3 regions of the Kitasatospora sp. NPDC007106 genome follow, and region 3 is predicted to be linked to each of the others. Evidence: riboswitches for the same ligand, from Rfam matches in the RefSeq annotation. Region 3 holds a riboswitch; each other region holds the start of a gene.
The links. A riboswitch is a leader RNA that binds a small molecule or an ion and turns the genes downstream of it on or off. The one in region 3 is predicted to bind cobalamin.
Positions count from the first base shown of each region.

Region 1: it holds a riboswitch for cobalamin, as region 3 does, so the genes downstream of both, ABZ641_RS17130 (HoxN/HupN/NixA family nickel/cobalt transporter) here and ABZ641_RS14195 (ribonucleoside-diphosphate reductase subunit alpha) in region 3, are expected to answer to the same signal.
Region 2: it holds a riboswitch for cobalamin, as region 3 does, so the genes downstream of both, ABZ641_RS17520 (cobalamin biosynthesis protein) here and ABZ641_RS14195 (ribonucleoside-diphosphate reductase subunit alpha) in region 3, are expected to answer to the same signal.

Region 1 covers NZ_JBEYFP010000189.1:85-4,040, forward strand. Annotated here, with positions in the region: partial or broken gene ABZ641_RS17125 (EamA family transporter) at 1-125, shown strand, start outside; gene ABZ641_RS17130 (HoxN/HupN/NixA family nickel/cobalt transporter) at 166-1,281, opposite strand; cobalamin riboswitch at 1,313-1,517, opposite strand; gene ABZ641_RS17135 (metalloregulator ArsR/SmtB family transcription factor) at 1,600-1,962, shown strand; gene ABZ641_RS17140 (phosphatidylinositol-specific phospholipase C domain-containing protein) at 2,179-3,225, shown strand; gene ABZ641_RS17145 (DNA-formamidopyrimidine glycosylase family protein) at 3,269-3,956, opposite strand, start outside.
Region 2 covers NZ_JBEYFP010000198.1:2,410-6,365, reverse strand. Annotated here, with positions in the region: gene ABZ641_RS17530 (alpha/beta fold hydrolase) at 69-1,202, opposite strand; gene ABZ641_RS17525 (transcriptional regulator) at 1,307-1,996, opposite strand; cobalamin riboswitch at 2,203-2,339, shown strand; gene ABZ641_RS17520 (cobalamin biosynthesis protein) at 2,453-3,430, shown strand; gene ABZ641_RS17515 (cobyric acid synthase) at 3,621-3,956, shown strand, end outside.
Region 3 covers NZ_JBEYFP010000131.1:6,095-10,050, reverse strand. Annotated here, with positions in the region: gene ABZ641_RS14210 (helix-turn-helix domain-containing protein) at 1-916, opposite strand, end outside; gene ABZ641_RS14205 (GNAT family N-acetyltransferase) at 1,225-1,719, shown strand; gene ABZ641_RS14200 (hypothetical protein) at 1,852-1,995, opposite strand; cobalamin riboswitch at 2,287-2,430, shown strand; gene ABZ641_RS14195 (ribonucleoside-diphosphate reductase subunit alpha) at 2,641-3,956, shown strand, end outside.

The DNA.
Region 1 (3,956 bases), on a different contig from region 3:
CCTCGCTCTACCCCGTGGTCACCGCGCTGATGGCCCGGGGGCTGCTCAAGGAGCGGCTGCGGCGCGTCCAACTGCTCGGCGCGGGCCTCGCGGTGGCGGGCACGCTGCTGCTGGCGGCGGGCTGACACCCCGTCCGCCGTTCGGGGCGGCCGCCCGCGGGCCACCTCAGGCCGCCCCGCCGGGCGTCCAGCGCTGCTCGACCCGGGCGATCCGCCAGTAGCCGATCGCCGCCGCCCACACCACCACGAACAGGCCGACGATGACGAAGCCGACGTTGTCCAGGCTGAGTCCGGCGATCCAGCCGCTCACCGGGTCACTCAGGCCCAGCTTGTCGTGCAGCACCGCGACGAGCTCGATCGTGCCGATGACGAAGGCCACCGCGATCGACAGGCCGGTGATGGCGAGGTTGTAGAACACCTTGCGGACGGGGTTGGAGAACGCCCACTGGTAGGCGAAGTTCATGAACGTGCCGTCGAGGGTGTCGAACAGGCTCATCCCGGCGGCGAACAGCAGCGGCAGGCAGACGATCGCGTACCAGGGCAGGCCCGCCGCGGCGCCCGAACCGGCCATCACCATCAGCGTCACCTCGGTGGCGGTGTCGAAGCCGAGGCCCAGCACCATGCCGACCGGGAACATCTGGCCGGGGCGGGAGATCGAGCGGGTGGCGCGGCGCAGGACGCGGTTCATCAGCCCGCGCGAGTCGAGCTGCCGTTCGAGCTCCGCCTCGTCGAAGGTGCCGGCCCGCATCGCCCGGAAGACCCGCAGGATGCCGAGCAGGGCCGCCAGGTTGAGCGCGGCGATCAGGTAGAGGAAGGCGCCGGAGGCGGTGGTGCCGATGGTGCCGAGCACCTGGTGGGTGGTCGAGCCGTCGTCCATCAGCACCCCGGCCAGCTGGGCGCCGCCCGCGACCAGGGCGGCCATCAGCACCACCATCGACGAGTGGCCGAGGGCGAACCAGAAGCCCACCGAGACCGGTCTCCGGCCGTCGGCCATCAGCTTGCGGGTGGTGTTGTCGATCACGGCGATGTGGTCGGCGTCGAAGGCGTGCCGCATGCCCAGGGTGTAGGCGGTGATGCCGAGTCCGGCGCCGAAGACCTGGGTGCCGACCTCGTAGCGCTCCGGCACGACCAGCAGGAAGAGCGTGCCGAAGGCGGCCACGTGCATCGCCAGGATGACCGCCAGCAGGCCGGCCGTGCGGAGGGTGTCCTCCCGGCGCCAGCGGAAGGCGGGCAGGCCGGGGGCGGTCGGCGGCGCGGCCGTACCGGTTGCGGGCAGGGTCATCTGCGGTTCACGCTCCAGCACCTCGTGGAATGACGTCGTGAGGTGCCGTGGCCGGTCTCCTGGCTCACGGGGAGGTTCTGACGGTGCCCGTACCCGGCCTTCCCGGGCGCGCCTGCGCCCAGTGACCCGCGAGGGGTACGGATTGACTCCCCGTTCACAGTGGCGAGGGCCGCTCCGGACTCGGACCCTGAGGTCCTGCACCGGTCTTCCCGAACACCACGGCTGCTCCACCGTAGGGGTGACGGACCGACAGCTGCAAGCCTGCACAACCGCGCAGGTGTCGTAGATCACGGCCGGTGGGCCTGCGAGAATGCCGCCATGCACCTCCTCCCCGCCGATCGCGCAGGCCACCGCACCATCGACGGGCACCGGGTCTGCGAGGCGATCGCCGGGATCGGCGACACCGGGCGGGTCCGGGCCTGGGCGGAGGTGTTCGGCCTGCTCGCCGACCCGGGGCGGCTCGCGCTGCTGCTCGCCCTGCACACCACCGGACCGCTGGCCGTCACCGACCTGGCGCTGGCCACCGGGATGCGCGATCCGGCGGTCTCCCAGGCGCTGCGGCTGCTGCGCGCCGCGGGCGTGGTCGAGGGCGAGCGGGACGGCCGGGTGGTGCGCTACCGGCTGACCGACACCGCGGTGGCCGAGGTGCTGGAGCACGGGGTGCTGGGGCGCGCCGACTGAGCGCCCGCTCGGAACGACCGCCCGCACGGCAGGAACCCCTGCACGGTACGGCCCCCTGCACGGAATGAGGGCTTCCTGACGGTTTGTCAGCGGGACGGGGGGTCAGCTTCAGCCAAGTTTTCTTGTCATGTCACCTCGAAGCCGTTCCGGTGGCCCATGCTTCCGGAGGCGGTCCGTCCGGCCCGCCGTCCCCAGGCTCCTGACGAGGAGACACCCGTGAAGCTTCGCCGTACGTTCGCCGTGGGGCTGCTGGCCGCGGCCGCCACCCTGCTCCCCGCGCACCAGTCCGGCGCCGCCACCGGCGGCGGCCTGCCGTTCGGTTCGGCCACCGCCGTCGGGATCCACAACACCTACGACCCGGCCGCCTTCCCCTTCCTCGCGCAGAGCCTGGACACCGGCACCGGCATGATCGAGCTCGACGCGTGGACGGACACCGTCACCAAGGAGTGGAAGGTCAGCCACTCCAACCCGCTCGGCAACGCCAACAACTGCACCGCCGCCACCGGCCCGGCGACGCTGTACAGCGGCGGCACCAACAAGAACCTCGAGTACTGCCTCGACGACCTGCGGATCTGGCTCGCCGCCCACCCGTCGAGCGGCCCGCTCGTCGTCAAGCTGGAGCTCAAGGGCGGGTTCGCCGCCAACCGCGGCATGGGCCCGGCCCAGCTGGACGCCCTGATAGCCGCCCACCTCGGCAGCGCCGTCTTCCGCCCCGCCGACCTGCTCGCCAAGCCCGGCGGCGGCAGCTACCCGAACCTCGACGAGGCCGCGAAGGCCGGCAACTGGCCGACCCGCGACGCCCTCGCCGGCCGGGTCCTGGTGGACGTCATCCCCGGCACCGTCGAGGAGGGCAACCCCTTCGACACCCTGCACACCGACGTCGAGTACAGCCGCTACCTGCGCGACCTCGCGGCGGCCGGCAGGGCCGGCCAGGCCCAGGTCTTCCCGGTGGTGCACGGCGCCGTCTCCGGCGACCCGCGCAACGCCTACGGCGAGGCCAGCATCCGGCCCTGGTTCGTGGTCTTCGACGGCGACGCCTCGGCGTACGTCGGCGGCATCGACACCGGCTGGTACGACGCCCGGCACTACCTGCTGGTCATGACCGACGCCCACAACGTGGCGCCCGCCATCAGCTCCACCGACCCCACGGCCGACCAGGCCCGGGCCCGGGTGACCCAGCTCGCGGCCGCCCACGCCAGCATCGTCTCCAGCGACTGGCGCAAGCTGCCCCAGGTGCAGTCCATGGTGCTGCCGCGCGGCTGACGGACCGTCGCCCTGCCCGGCCGACGGCCGGGCAGGGCCGCGCTCAGCGCCGCTGGCAGCCGGGGCACCAGAAGAGGTTGCGGGCCGCCAGCGACTCGGTGCGCACCGGTGTCCCGCAGATCAGGCAGGGCATGTCGGTGCGGCGGTAGACGTACACCTCGCCGCCGTGGTCGTCGACCCGCGGCGGCCGGCCCATCGCCTCCGGCGTGTGCTCCGGCCGGACGGTGTCGATCCGGCCCGCGCCGACGCCCGCGTGCATCAGGGCGACCAGGTCGGCCCAGATCGCGTCCCACTCCTCGCGGGTGACCCTGCGGCCCTCGCGGTGCGGGCTGATGCCGAGGCGGAAGAGCACCTCGGCGCGGTACACGTTGCCGACGCCGGCCAGCACCTTCTGGTCCATCAGCAGCGCGGCGACGGTGGTGGAGCTGCGGGCCACCCGCCGCCAGGCGGCGTCCGGATCGGCGTCGGGGCGCAGCGGGTCCGGGCCGAGCCGGGCGTGGACGGCCTCCTTCGCCGCGGGGTCGAGGAGTTCGCAGGTGTTGGGGCCGCGCAGGTCGGCCCAGCCCTCGTCGTTCGCCATCCGCAGCCGCACCTCGCCGACCGGCGCCGGGGCGCCGCCGCTGCCGAAGGTGAAGCCGCCGTACAGCCCGAGGTGGACGTGCAGCCAGTCCTCGCCGAAGCCGAGGAAGAGGTGCTTGCCGTGGGCCTCGGCCTCGTCCAGCGGGCGGCCG
Region 2 (3,956 bases), on a different contig from region 3:
CACCAAACCGGGTCGTCCGAGCGGGAAACCTGGCATGAGCACACCCCCCGCGGACGGGCCCGCCGGGCTCACATCAGCGGGGTGAGCCAGCGGCGCAGCGCCTCGCCGTAGCCGTCCGGGTCGGCGTTCCACAGGGCCGCGTGCGCGCCGTCCGGGACGGGGTGCAGGCTCACCAGGTCGTCGCGCCGCCGGGCGAGGCGCTCGGCCGCCGCGAAGGGCGCCACCGCGTCCACGGGGCTGTGCAGCAGCAGGGTCGGCACGTTCAGGTCGGTGCCGTCGGCCAGCCGGGCGAAGCCGGCCAGGTCGACCTTGGTGCGGCCCTCGGCGGCCAGCGCGCCGAGCTCGGCGAGCGGGGCGGGCACCCCGGCCCGGGCGGCCTCCTGGCGGACGGTCGTCGGCCAGTCCAGCACCGGCGAGTCCAGCACCAGGCCGGCGATCGACTCCCGCCAGGCCGAGCGGGCCGCGGTGTGCAGCGCCATCGTCGCGCCGAGCGACCAGCCGAAGAGCACGATCCGGCCGGCGCCGTTCGCCTGCGCGAGGCGGACGGCGGCGTCGACGTCCCGCCACTCGGTCTCGCCGAAGTGCCCGAGGCCGTCCGGGGAGGCCGGGGCGCCCGCGTCGCCGCGGTGGGTGACCACCAGCACGGGCAGCCGCAGCGCGTGCAGCAGCGGCAGCACCGGGAGGGCCTGCTGCCGGTCGGCGCCCGGGCCGTGCACCAGGACCGCCCACAGCCCGCGGATGCCCGGCAGGTACCAGGCCGGCATCGGGCCGAGCTCGCCCTCGACGTCGCTCGGGGTGAAGTCCAGGCCGAGCGCGGAGGCCGGGTCGCCGAGGTGCACCCGGGCGGTCACCCGGACCTCCGTCCCGCTGTACAGCGAGCCGGCGCCGGTGGCGAGCAGCCGGCGGGTGACGCTCTGCGGCCCGGTGGCCAGCACGTCGCCGACCACCGCGTGCCCGCCCCCGGCCCACTCCAGGGCGTAGCGGCCGGGGCGCTCGGTCTCCACGCTGCGGGTGAGCATGACGCGGTCCGCGGCCAGCTCCTGCACCCGGATGCCCGGTCCGCCCGCCTGCCCGGCGGCCGCGAAGGCTCCCGCGAACCCGGGCCGGACGGCCCGTTCGGACACCCGGCGGCCGATCAGCAGTGCCGCGGCACCCGTCCCGACGGCGGCGGCCGCGACGATCGCGGCGGTTCCCCAACGCATGGCGCTCCCGGTGTGGCGGCACGGACATGGCGATCCCAGTCCACGCCCCGGCCCGGGAGCGGGCCACCCGGGCGGGTCCGTCCGGGCGGGTCCGTCCGGGCGGCTCAGACCGGCACGTCGGTGCCCCGGCGGGCCAGCAGCTCCCAGAACCGCTCCGCGAGCGGCCGGGCCGGCGGACGGGCGGCGTCCGGCACCGACGAGCCCCAGTGCCCGGGGACGAGGTACTCGTCCTGCAACTCGGCCAGCACCCCGCCCAGCAGGTCGTGCGGGACGGGCACGATCCGGCCCACCTCCCGCAGCTGCGCCTGCCAGCGGCCGTCCACCACCTGGCGCAGCCGCCGGTCCAGGTCGTCCTGACGCCCGGTCACCCGGACCAGCACCCGCAGCGGCAGCCCGAGCACGTGCGCCAGCGCCAGGCCCTGCTCGCCGTCCGCGTCCCAGCGTCCGGTGGCCTCGGCCCTCGCGTAGGTCGCCGCACCCACCCCGATCCGGTGCGCGGCCTGCTCCCGGGTGAGCTCCCGGGCCAGCCGGAAGTCCCGCAGGGTCGCCGGCGCGACGCCCATCAGCTGGGCGGGCGGGCACCACAGGGCGCGGGAGAGCGCGATGAACTCCTCCTCCGACGGGAGGAACTCACCGGCCTCCCAGGCCGCCACGTGCGAGGGCAGCAGCCGGACACCGTGCGCGGCCATGGCCTCGGCGACCTGCTCCGGGCTCAGGCCGAGCCCGGCGCGGTGCGCCCGCGCGGCCGGCGGGGAGAACGGCACCGGAGGCGGTGCGGACGGTCTGCGTCGCATGCGACAAGAACGTACGGGCGCCCGCGCGGCACCACCCACACGCCGAACGCACGAACCCGGCCCCGGCGGAACCGCCCGGCGCTGGAGGATCGTACGGGGCGGGCGGCGACGGAATCCGGCGACGGAGTGTGACCAAGCCCTCCGGAGGCTTTGTTGACTGGTGGTCGGAGCGCGTGATGGGATCTCGGGGCCATACGGAGGCATGCAGAGGAAGCCGGTGCGAATCCGGCGCGGTCCCGCCACTGTCACCGGGGAGCACGCTCGACCTTGCACGGTCACGGCGGTCCGCCACAGGGCCGCTGGAAGGCCCGAGCGCGCGCCGGACCCGGAAGCCAGGAGACTCTCGCCGCCGGTTCGTCGATCCAGGGCGCGGACCCTGAGTGAGGACACGCACGCCATGCAGGCTGCCCAGCGGTCACCGCTGCGCCCCGACCGGGGAGCCGGGCCGTGGCCCGTCTGAGCTCCGCCCCCTACCTGCTGGGCGCCGTGGCCGGCCACCTCGCCGACACCGCCCTCGCCGACCCCCGCCGCGGCCACCCGGTCGCCCTCTTCGGCAGCGCCGCCGGACGCCTGGAGCGCCGGCTCTGGCGCGACCACCGGGGCGCCGGCACCGCCTTCACCGCGCTGAGCGTGGGCGCCGTCGCGGCCGGGGCCGCCCTCGCCGACCACGCGCTGCGGGGCTGTCCCGCGGCCCGCGCCGCGCTCGCCGCGGCCGCCGCCTGGACGGTCCTCGGCGGCACCTCGCTCACCCGGGAGGCCCGCGCGATCGGCCGCTCCCTGGAGGCCGGCGACCTCGCCGCCGCCCGCGGGCGGCTCCCCCACCTGTGCGGGCGCGACCCGAGCGCCCTGGACGAGCAGCAGATCGCCCGCGCCGTCGTCGAGTCCGTCGCCGAGAACACCGCCGACGCGGTCGTCAACGCCCTCACCTGGGGCGCGCTGGCGGGCACCCCCGGGCTGCTGGCCTTCCGGGCCGTCAACACCCTGGACGCGATGGTGGGCCACCGCTCGCCCCGCCACCTGCGCTTCGGCTGGGCCTCCGCCCGGCTCGACGACGTGGCGGGCTGGCCGGGCGCCCGGCTCACCGCGCTGCTGACCGTCGCCGCCGCGGAGCACCCGCGGGCCGCCTGGAAGGTCTGGCGGCGCGACGGGTCGTCACACCCCAGCCCCAACGCCGGACAGGCCGAGTCGGCCTTCGCCGGCGGCCTCGGCGTCCGCCTCGGCGGCACCCTGCGGTACGGCGAGCGGGTCGAGCACCGCCCCGTCCTCGGCGCCGAACTCCGTCCGGTCGCCGTCGCGGACATCGAACGCGCCTGCCGCCTCTCCCGCCGCGTCGGCATCCTGGCCCTGGCCGTCACCACGGCCGCCCGCGGCCTCACCGGCCTGGCACGGGGACGTCGGGGGCGGGATGCCCGTGAGCCGGGGAGGAAGCGATGACGGCGGTTCGGCGGGTCGCCGGGTGCGCGGGAGGAGTACGGGCCACTCGCGGGCGCACCGGACTGGTCGGCGCCCCCGGGATGCCCACCGTCGCGGCCGGCGTGCCCACTCGCGCCCCGGGAATGCCGGCCGTTGCGGCCGGGGCGGCCGTTCTCACCGCCGGCGCCACACGTAAGCAAGGGAGTGTCACGTGACGAAGGCTCTGCTGGTGGCAGGGACGACCTCGGACGCGGGCAAGAGCGTGGTCACGGCGGGGATCTGCCGGTGGCTGGCCCGGCAGGGGGTGCGGGTGGCGCCGTTCAAGGCGCAGAACATGTCGCTGAACTCCTTCGTCACCGCGGACGGCGCCGAGATCGGCCGCGCCCAGGCGATGCAGGCGCAGGCCGCCATGGTGGCGCCGGAGGCGGCGATGAACCCGGTGCTGCTGAAGCCGGGGGCGGACGGCCGCAGCCAGGTGGTGCTGCTCGGCCGGCCGGTCGCCGAGGTCGGGGCGCTGGACTACCGCGAGCGCAAGCCCGTCCTGCTG
Region 3 (3,956 bases):
CGGTGCCCTCCAGGAGCCGCTGGGCGAGCAGCAGCCGCTGGCCGGTGAGCCAGCGGTGCGGGGTGGTGCCGGTCTCCTGCTGGAAGCGGCGGGCGAAGGTCCGCGGGGACATGTGGGCGAGGGCGGCGAGCCGCTCGACGGTGGCTTCCTCGTCGAGGTGGTGGCGCATCCAGTCCAGGACGGGGGCAAGCGAGTCGACGTCGGACTCGGGCAGCGGGCGGTTGACGAACTGGGCCTGGCCGCCTTCCCGGTGCGGTGCGACGACCATGCGCCGGGCGATGCCGCGGGCGACCTCGGCGCCCTGCACCTTGCGGACGAGGTGCAGGCAGGCGTCGATCCCGGCGGCCGTGCCGGCGGAGGTGATGACGGGGTCCTCGTCGACGTAGAGCACGTCGGGTTCGACGGTGGTGAGCGGGAAGCGCCGGGCCATCTCGGCGGCGTGCTTCCAGTGGGTGGTGGAGCGTCGTCCGTCCAGGAGCCCGGCGGCGCCGAGCAGGAAGCTGCCGCTGCAGATGGAGAGGGCGCGGGCGCCGCCTTCGACGGCCGCGCGGAGGGCTGCGACGAGGGCGGGCGGGTACTCGTCGCGCAGGCCGGTGGCGGTGAGGACGATCAGGTCGGCCTCGGCGAGGCGTTCGGGCCCGTACGGGACGTCGACGCTGAAGCCGGCGTGGGTGCGCTTGGGCCCGGGCCGGTCGGAGGCGAGGGCGAACTCGTAGACGGGCAGCCCCTCCTCGCTGCGGTCGAGGCCGAACACCTCGCAGGCGACACCGAGTTCGAAGGGATGGACCTCCTCCAGTACGACGGCGACCACGTTCTTCAACTCGGCGGTCTTCGACTCATCGGTCTTCAACTCGGCGGTCCTCCACTCGGCGGTCCTCCACTCGGTGATCCTCGACTCGGTTCCGGGCTTCGGCATGGCTCCAGGATGGCGCTGGCAGTAATTCGATGCAAGAGGGCATTCCTGCCACTCGTCGGGCTCCCGGCCGGCCGGGAGAGTAGTCGCATGACCTCCACCGTGTTCGAGAACGCCATCGTCCTGTCCGTCCTCATCGGCTCGTTCGCCCTGATCGGGGCCGTCGTGGGCCGGGAGCTCGACCGCACCGGCCGGCACGGCCGCGACAACTGGCACCGCCCCGGCGGCTATCCCGCCGATCCGTCCGTCCCCGATCGGCTGCACCGGCCCCCGGCCGTCCGGGGCGGGTCCCCGGAAGGCAGACTGGACGGATGGACGTCGTCATCCGCCGTGCCCGCGAACGGGATCTCGAACCGGCCGGCGAGCTCTCGGTCGAGGTCTACGTCGGTGACGGCTACAGCCTCGCCGAAGGGCCGTACGCAGGGCTCCTCCGCGACACCCGCCGCCGCAGCGAGGAGGCCGAGCTCCTCGTCGCCGTCGACGGCCGGGACGAGCATGTGCTCGGCTGCGTGACCTTCGCGGTCGGCGGTACGGCCTGGGCCGACATCTCGCAGCCGGACGAGGGCGAGATCCGGATGCTGGCGGTCGCCCGGGCCGCCCGCGGCCGCGGAGTCGGCTCGGCCCTCGTCAGGGCCGCGATGGACCGCAGCCGCGAACTCGGCCTGACCGGTATGGCCTTCTCCACCCGCCCGGACATGACGGACGCCCACCGGGTGTACGAACGGCTCGGTTTCCGCCGTGCCCCCGAGCGCGACTGGGCCCCGATGCCCGGCATCGACCTGATGGTCTATGCCCTGACGTTCTGACGTGACTCGCCCCGAACGATTCGTTCGACCGGAGCCCGACCACACCGACACCCGCACCCGCACGTGAACTCGACGAGCCGGGCGGAAGCACCCGTCGGCGACGGTGCCGAGCCGATGCCGATGCCGATGGCATCACCCGATCGAGCCGCCCTCGAACCGCCCCGGAGCCATCGGCGAGTTGCAGAGGCAGGCGGTCAGGGTGAGCCCGACACCGCACCGGAGCCAGGACCGGCGGCACAGCGGCCACCCCGCCGCGGCGGAAAGGGACTTGGTCACGGCGGAAAGGGTCTAGCCGCAGAGCCGGCGGTCCTCGCTCCGCGGGATTCGCCGATCCCCTGGGCTCCGGGCCGACCCGTAGAACCGGGCGGCACCCCCGTACCGTCACTCATGACTGCAGATCGTAGGCCATCGGGCCCGCAGACTCCCGCGGCGGTGGCCGTTCCGTGAGCGGAGCGCGGGGGCGACGGGTGGGTCGGGTGTGCCCGAAGTGTGCACGGCCCGTTCGGCGAGGCCGTCGTAGCCACGGACGCGACACGCTGCGTGCACAAGATATGGGGGTACATCAGGGAGACACCACAACATGTATGCTCACTCTCGCTGTCGACGCAGGGGAACCCGGTGCGAGTCCGGGACTGCCCCGCAACGGTGAGCAGGCCCGTGAACGCCCGGGCCCGCGCAGTCCGAGGGCCTGCCGACGGTGTGCCACCGGCTTCCCCGCAGATGCCATGAAGCACAGCTGTACGTCCGGGCCTCGCGGGTGGGCCGGGTGGCGACGCGCACCCCCGACACGGTCGGGCGGTGCCGGTCTCCCCTGCCACGCGCATGCCCGGACGCGCCCCCGGCCCCCGGCCCGGGGGTGTCCGAAGCGTCCGCTGCCGCCACAGGAGAGAGTGCGCCTTGACCGTCGCTGCCTCAGTCACCCTGCCCTCCCAGGGATCCGCCGACAACGACCGGCCCGACCCCGGTGCCGCGCTGCTCCGGCTGCTCACCGACCGCAGCACCGACCTCCCCCAGGTGGACCCCGGCCACGTCGCCGCCGCCGCGCTGCGCGGCCGCCACGCCGGTTCGGACTTCGCCGAGCTCCGCGGGCTGGCCGTGGAGGCCGCCGCGTCGATGATCGCCGAGGACCCGCAGTACTCGAAGCTCGCGGCCCGCCTGTTGGCGCTGGAGATCCGCGACGAGGCGGTCTCCCAGGGCGCGGTCACCTTCGCCGCCTCGATCGCCGTCGGCCACGCCGAGGGCCTGATCGGCGACACCACGGCCGCGTTCGTGGCCAAGCACGCGGCCGCCTTCGACGCGCTGGTCGACCTGCAGGGCGACGACCGCTTCGAGTACTTCGGCCTGCGCACCGTGCAGTCCCGCTACCTGCTGCGCCACCCGATCACCCGCAAGGTGGTCGAGACCCCGCAGTACTTCCTGCTGCGCGTGGCGGCCGGTCTCGCGGTCGGCGACACCGAGAAGTCGGTGGCCGAGGTGGCCGAGCTCTACCGGCTGATGAGCCGTCTGGAGTACCTGACGTCCTCTCCGACGCTGTTCAACTCCGGCACCAAGCACCCCCAGATGTCGTCCTGCTACCTGCTGGACTCGCCGCTGGACAACCTGGACTCGATCTACAACCGCTACGCGCAGATCGCCCGGCTGTCCAAGCACGCCGGCGGCATCGGCCTGTCCTACTCGCGGATCCGCTCCCGCGGCAGCCTGATCCGCGGCACCAACGGCCAGTCGAACGGCATCGTGCCGTTCCTGCGCACCCTGGACTCCTCGGTCGCCGCGGTCAACCAGGGCGGCCGCCGCAAGGGCGCGGCCTGCGTCTACCTGGAGACCTGGCACGCCGACATCGAGGAGTTCCTGGAGCTCCGCGACAACACCGGCGAGGAGGCCCGGCGCACCCACAACCTCAACCTGGCGCACTGGATCCCGGACGAGTTCATGCGCCGGGTGAACGCCAACGAGGACTGGTCGCTGTTCTCCCCCGCCGACGTGCCCGAGCTGGTCGACCTGTGGGGCGCCGACTTCGACGAGGCGTACCGCAAGGCCGAGCAGGCCGGCAAGGCCGTCCGCACCATCCCGGCGCAGACCCTGTACGCCCGGATGATGCGCACCCTGGCGCAGACCGGCAACGGCTGGATGACCTTCAAGGACGCCTCCAACCGGGCCGCCAACCAGACCGCGCTGCCCGGCCGCACCGTGCACTCCTCCAACCTGTGCACGGAGATCCTGGAGGTCACCGACGACTC